2 linked regions of the Rhodospirillum rubrum ATCC 11170 genome follow. The protein of the gene in region 1 binds, or shares a complex with, the protein of each later gene. Links are inferred from orthologs where the notes say so. Each region holds a gene or a part of one and is shown in the gene's direction. Other genes may lie near its edges. The genes, in order: mrdA and rodA.

Region 1 (3,261 bases):
CGTGATCCGGGGGGACGAAAGCCCAGGATCAAGCCGGCGCGTCCAGCGAGGCGATCGACAGCGCGCCCCAGGCGCGACACTCTAGAGCGCGCTTCCGGCGCGACACATTACAGCGCGCCCCGGGCGCGATACTCCATAGCGCGCCCCAGGCGCGACCAACACAGGGGGAACCCCGGGTTTCATGGCACGGCGCGGCGGCCTCAAAAGCACCTATGATCCAACCCAGCCAACCCTGTGGCAGCGGTTGGACTGGCTTGCCCGACGGCTGGTTCCCGTCGGGTTGACCCTGCTCTTGCTGCTGATGAGCGTGGCGCCATCGCGGCTTCCCGGCTTCGTCCACATCGCGCCGATGATCGCCCTGATCAGCATCTATTACTGGGCGGTCTGCCGGCCCGAGGTCATGGGCTATGGCAGCGCCTTCGTCCTTGGGCTGGTGGAAGACAGCCTGACCGGGGCGCCGCTGGGGGTGGGGGCCCTGGTCTTGCTGCTGACCCAGGCGGTGGTCGCCACCCAGTACAAGTTCTTTCTCAATAAGCCGTTCCTGGTGACATGGTGGGCCTTCGCCCTGGTCGCGGGCGTCGCCGCCGTGGTGAAGTGGTTGGCGGTTTCGGCGATCTACGGCACTTTTGTCGATGGAACGGCGCTGGTCTTCAGCACCTTGTTCACCGTCGCGGTCTATCCTCCTTTCGCCTGGCTGTTCGGCCGGGTTCACCACATGCTGTTCCGCGAGGCATAGACATGCGTCGGGATGTGGACCGCGCGAAGCTTTTCACCCGCAGGGCCGTGCTGCTGGGCGGCGCCCAGGCCGGGCTGGTCGGCGCCTTGGCCGCCCGCATGTACTATCTTCAGGTGATCGAGTCCGATCGCTATCTGACCTTGGCCGAGGAAAACCGCTTCAATCTGCGTCTGCTGCCGCCGCCGCGCGGCCATATCGTCGACCGCTTCGGCGACCAACTGGCGGTCAATCGCCAGAATTACCGGGTGAGCATCATCGCCGAGGATATCCTGCGGCAGGTGCGCACCGCCGAGGAACGCCAGTTGGCGATCGATGCCACCCTTGATGCGCTCGGCAAGATCGTGCCTTTGAGCGATTACGACCGGACTCGGGTGCTCCGCGACATGAAGCGTCGGCGCAGTTTCGTGCCGGTGACCATTCGCGAAAATCTGACCTGGGAGGAGATGGCGGCGATCGAGGTTCACAAGCTCGATCTGCCCGGCATCACCATCGACGAGGGGCTGAGCCGCCATTATCCCTATGGCGATCTCGCCGCCCATCTTCTGGGCTATGTTTCAAGCGTGTCCGAAGAAGAGGTGACCGGCGATCCCTTGCTGGAATTGCCGGGGTTCCGCATCGGCAAGCAGGGGGTGGAGAAGGTTTATGATCTGGCCCTGCGCGGGCACGGGGGCACCAGCCGGGTCGAGGTCAACGCCCTTGGCCGGGTGATGGACGAGCAGACCACCGAGGACGCCAGCGCCGGCGCCGAGCTGCCGCTGACCATCGACATGCGGCTGCAATCCTTCGCCTCGCGCCGGTTGGCCAGCGAAAGCGCCTCGGCGGTGATCATCGACATCCATACGGGCGATATCCTGTCGATGGTGTCGATGCCGGCCTATGATCCCAATGCCTTCACCCGGGGGCTGTCCAGCGCCGAATGGCAGGATCTGGTGCGCAATCCGCGCTCGCCGCTGACCAACAAGGCGATCGCCGGTCAGTATTCCCCCGGATCGACCTTCAAGATGGTGGTGGCCCTGGCCGCCCTGGAAGGCGGGGTGATCAAGGCCGATCAGACGGTGTTTTGCCCCGGCCATATGGAACTGGGCGGTCATCGCTTCCACTGCTGGAAAAAGGGCGGACACGGGTCGCTCAACCTTGTCGGCGCCCTGGCCGAATCCTGCGACGTGTATTTCTATGAGCTGGCGCGGCGCTGCGGCATCGATCGCATCGCCGAAATGGCCCGGCGCTTCGGGATCGGCGAGATCCTCGATGTCGGCCTGCCCGGCGAGCGCAGCGGCCTGATGCCCACCCGCGCCTGGAAGGCCGCCACCCTGGGCGAAGGCTGGCACCAGGGCGAGACCCTGCTGGCGGGCATCGGTCAGGGCTATGTTCTGACCACGCCCCTGCAGCTGGCGGTGATGACGGCGCGGATCGCCAATGGCGGGCTGAAGATCATGCCCCGGCTGTCGCGTTTCGCCGCCAAGCCCGACTCCCCGGGCTTCCTGGCCGCCTCGGCCCAGGAAGTGCCCGCGGTGCCGCCTCTGGGGGTCGCCAAGGCCCATCTCGACGCCGTGCGCCGGGGGATGTGGGCGGTGGTGAACGGCGATCGTGGCACGGCGCGGCGGGCGGCGGGCATCCCGGTCGCCGGCTGGGAGATGAGCGGCAAGACCGGCACCACCCAGGTGCGGCGCATTTCCATGCGCGAACGCGAAACCGGCATCCGCCGCGAGGATCAACTGCCCTGGGAACTGCGCAACCACGCCCTGTTCGTCTGCTACGCCCCGGAAGACGCGCCGCGCTACGCCGTGGCGCTGTGCGTCGAGCATGGCGGCGGCGGATCGAGCGCCGCCGGCCCGATCGCGCGCGATATCATGCTGGAAACCCTGCGCCTGGATCCGGCGCGCAAGCGCCCGGGCGAAGAGATCAAGATGGCCGACCTGCCGCCCGCCGCCCGCGCCCTGGTCGCCCAGGCCCATGCCGCGGCGACGCCGATGGGCCCGCCGCTCCCCCCCGACGGCCTGCCCGAAGACTCCGAAGAGACCCCGGGCAGCGAGGAGATCGACGGGTAGGGGGGAGGGCGAAAGCTTCGCTCGCTCTCCCGCCCGCAAATCAGCCGACGGCGACGACCAGCTTGCCGAAATTGCCGCCCTTGAGCAGGCTGATGAAGGCGGCGGGAGCCCGTTCCAGGCCGTCGACCACGTCTTCGCGCGCGATGATCTGGCCAGAGGCCAGCCAGCCGGCCATATCCTTCTGAAAGGCCGGTATCCGGTCGCGGTGATCGCCGATGATGAAGCCGCGTAGGGTGATCCGCCGGACGAGCAGGCTGCGCATCAGCTCGGGCAGGCGCTTGGCATTGTCCGGTCCGGCGCCGTTATAGGTGGCGATCAGGCCGCAGAGCGGAACGCGGGCCCCGGTGTTGAGCAACGGCAGCACCGCGTCGAACACCTTGCCCCCGACATTTTCGAAATAAACGTCGATGCCCTTGGGGCAGGCGGTGGCCAGGGTCTGGGCGAAGGCCGGGTCGTGGTGGTCGATGGCGACATCGG
Region 2 (3,130 bases), 3.7 Mb from region 1 along the record:
GCTGTCGGTTTTCTATATCGCCGTCGCCCTGGCCTATGGCGGCTGGGTTTGGTGGTATCTGGGTGAAACCGCTGGGATGGACTATCTGACGGGCTATGTCGTCGAAAAAAGCCTGTCGCTAGACAACATCTTCGTCATTTCGCTGGTTTTCAGCTATTTCGCCATTCCCCGCGCCTATCAGCACCGGGTTCTGTTCTGGGGTATCCTGGGCGTCATCGTGCTGCGTGGCATCATGATTGGCCTGGGTGCCGCCCTGATCTCGGAATTCCACTGGATCCTTTATCTGTTCGGCGCCTTCCTGATCCTGACCGGCGTCAAGATGATGGTCTCGCGCAACGAGGATGACGCGGCGTCGCTGGCCGACAACAAGCTGATCGGCTTCCTGCGCCGCCATCTGCGGGTGACCGAGGAACTGGACGGCGAGCGCTTCTGGGTGCGTCGCCCCCATCCCGAAACCGGAAAGAGCGTCGCCTGGGCGACGCCGCTGTTCCTGGCCCTGGTGGTGGTCGAAGCCACCGACGTGCTGTTCGCCGTGGACAGCGTGCCGGCGGTGTTCGCCATCACCACCGATCCCTTCATCGTCTACACCAGCAACATCTTTGCCATCCTCGGCCTGCGCGCCCTCTATTTTGCTCTGGCGGCGATGGTCCATCGCTTCGTATACCTGCACTACGCCTTGGCGGCGGTGCTGATCTTCATCGGATCGAAGATCTTCTATGCCGAGTTCATCGGCAAAATGCCGGCTTCGGTCTCGCTGGGCGTAACCTTCGCCCTGCTGGCTTTGGGCGTCATCGTGTCGCTGCTGCGGCCGGCGGACAAAACACCAGACAGCCGTTCCTAGACGGAGCGGCGCCATCATCAAGCGCCCCGCCCTCCGGGGCGGGGTAGCGGAGTAAAGACGCGTGGCGAAAAAAGAGCTGCTCGACGAGCCGCTGGTTACGCCCTGGCATGTGGTAGCCTCGCTGCGCATCCACGATATCTTGTTCCTGCTGGCGCTGGCCTTTCTATCGCTGGTGGGGGCCCTGGCCCTGTTCTCGGCCGCCGGCGGGCGGGCCGATCCCTGGGCGGACAGCCATCTGATCCGCTTCGGCATCGGTCTCGTCGCCGCCCTGGCCTTGGCCTGCGTCAACGTGCGGCTGATCATGCACGCGGCCTATGCCATTTATGGCTTCTTCCTGCTGGCCCTGGTCGGCGTGGCGGTTTTTGGCCATGTCGGCATGGGGGCCCAGCGCTGGTTGAACCTGGGGGTGGTCGCCGTTCAGCCCTCGGAGTTCATGAAGGTCGGGCTGATCGTGGCTTTGGCGCGCTATTACCACCACCTGCCCAACGACCGCTGCACCACCTTGCTGGCCGCCTTGCCCGCCGCCTTCCTGACCCTGCTGCCGGTGGGGCTAGTGTTCTTGCAGCCCAATCTCGGCACCAGCATCCTGCTTGCCGCCACCGGCGGCATCATCGCCCTGCTCGGCGGTCTGCCGTTATGGACGCTGGTCGTCGCCTTCACCGCCGCCGGTGTCTCGCTGCCGGTGCTGTGGAGCCACATGCACGACTACCAGAAGGCCCGGGTTCTGACCTTCCTCAACCCCGAGCGCGATCCCTTGGGGGCGGGCTATAACATCATTCAATCGAAGATCGCCCTGGGGTCGGGGGGGATCTGGGGCAAGGGCCTGCTCAACGGCTCGCAAAGCCAGCTTGGCTTCCTGCCCGAAAAGCACACGGATTTCATCTTCGTGGTCATCGCCGAGGAACTGGGCATGTTCGGCGGCATGCTGATCCTTGGCGCCTGCTGCGCCATCGTCATTTACGGATACATCGTGGCGGCGCGCACCAAATACGTCTTTGGCCGCCTGTGCGCCGTTGGCGTGGCCTCGTCGTTCTTTCTGTATGTCTTCGTCAATCTGGCGATGGTCATGGGATTGATCCCGGTGGTCGGCATTCCGCTGCCTTTGGTATCCTATGGCGGAACGGTGATGATCGCGGTGATGGTTTCGGCGGGTTTGCTGCTGAATATTTCCATTCGGCCGCGCCTGCGCTGACCATCGCCCGTCCCCCCAGGCGATTTAGCCCCTAATAATTGAGTTCTTGAGAAGAGGCGCGCCCTCCCCTTATACTTCGGCGCACCAGGCCCGCGATCATTGATTGCGGCATTCCATGGGGATGGGATGGGTTCTGGCTGTCAAGAATGATGTACTGGAAACTTAATTTCAGTACCGGGAGGACACTTATGAAACTTTCCGTATTTATGGGACTGATTCTGGGGGGGGTGATGATCGCCGGGGGCGCTCAGGCCGCCGATGAACCGATCGTCATTAAATTCAGCCATGTCGTGGCGCCCGATACCCCCAAGGGCAAGGCCGCCGAGATGTTCAAGAAGCTGGCCGAGGAAGGCACGGCCGGCCGCGTCAAGGTCGAGGTCTATCCCAACTCGCAGCTTTACAAGGACAAAGAGGAACTCGAAGCCCTCCAGCTTGGCGCCGTGCAGATGCTGGCGCCGTCCCTGGCCAAATTCGGGCCGCTGGGCGTCAAGGAATTCGAGGTTTTCGACCTGCCCTACATCTTCCCGACCAAGGACGTGCTGCGCGCCGTCACCGACGGGCCGATCGGCGCCTCGCTGCTCAAGAAGCTGGAAGGCCGCGGCATCAAAGGCTTGGCCTATTGGGATAACGGCTTCAAGATTTTCAGCGCCAACAAGCCGCTGCTCAAGCCCGACGACCTCAAGGGCGTGAAGATGCGCATCCAGTCATCGAAGGTGCTCGATGCCGAAATGCGCGCGCTGGGCGCCCTGCCGCAGGTGATGGCCTTCTCGGAAGTCTATCAGGCCCTGCAGACCGGCGTTGTCGACGGCACCGAAAACCCGCCGTCGAACATGTATACCCAGAAGATGCACGAAGTGCAGAAGCATGCCACGCTGACCAATCACGGCTATCTGGGCTATGCGGTCATCGTGAACAAGAAGTTCTGGGAAGGCCTGCCCGCCGATATCCGCGCACCGCTGGAAACGGCGATGGCGGACTCCACCAAGTTCGCCAATGCCATCGCCCAGCAGGAAAACGACGATTCGCTCGCGGCGATGAAGGCTTCGGGCAAGACCGAATTCCACATGCCCTCCGAGGATGAACTGAAGGCCTGGCAA

What was found.
Region 2: the proteins of mrdA (region 1) and rodA are in contact, whole or in part, in a crystal structure (PDB 6PL5), measured with the Thermus thermophilus proteins. The link is inferred for Rhodospirillum rubrum ATCC 11170 from one-to-one orthologs. Residues at the interface, in WP_223903432.1 of Thermus thermophilus: Arg4, Ile5, His6, Leu8, Ala9, Phe12, Ala15, Leu16, Leu19, Gly20, Arg22, Ala23, Trp24, Leu26, Gln27, Val28, Tyr31, Tyr34, Leu36, Leu43, Thr45, Asp47, Lys156, Gln157, Gly158, Ser160, Val184, Leu201, Glu202; in WP_223903423.1 of Thermus thermophilus: Phe161, Val165, Phe168, Val169, Leu172, Pro198, Tyr199, Glu202, Tyr211, Arg212, Asp213, Gln220, Val221, Gln223, Ser224, Ile226, Ala227, Ile228, Gly229, Ser230, Gly266, Phe267, Val270, Leu274, Tyr277, Gly278, Leu281, Phe285, Leu289, Arg297.

The regions. Positions count from the first base shown.
Region 1 is NC_007643.1:553,888-557,148, forward strand. The notes cover bases 314-3,261. They hold mrdA (penicillin-binding protein 2), read left to right. Parts: upstream 314-738; coding sequence 739-2,784; downstream 2,785-3,261. Other genes in these bases: mreD (rod shape-determining protein MreD), read left to right, coding at 314-736; RRU_RS02495 (NADP-dependent oxidoreductase), read right to left, coding at 2,825-3,261. Outside these bases: more of mreD, read left to right, coding at 182-313. UniProt on the Escherichia coli protein: Catalyzes cross-linking of the peptidoglycan cell wall. Responsible for the determination of the rod shape of the cell. Is probably required for lateral peptidoglycan synthesis and maintenance of the correct diameter during lateral and centripetal growth.
Region 2 is NC_007643.1:4,225,612-4,228,741, reverse strand. Bases 151-2,967 are described here. They hold rodA (rod shape-determining protein RodA), read left to right. Parts: upstream 151-902; coding sequence 903-2,033; downstream 2,034-2,967. Other genes in these bases: RRU_RS18980 (TRAP transporter substrate-binding protein), read left to right, coding at 2,240-2,967; RRU_RS18990 (TerC family protein), read left to right, coding at 151-841. In the rest of the region: more of RRU_RS18990, read left to right, coding at 1-150; more of RRU_RS18980, read left to right, coding at 2,968-3,130. UniProt on the Escherichia coli protein: Peptidoglycan polymerase that is essential for cell wall elongation. Also required for the maintenance of the rod cell shape. Functions probably in conjunction with the penicillin-binding protein 2 (mrdA).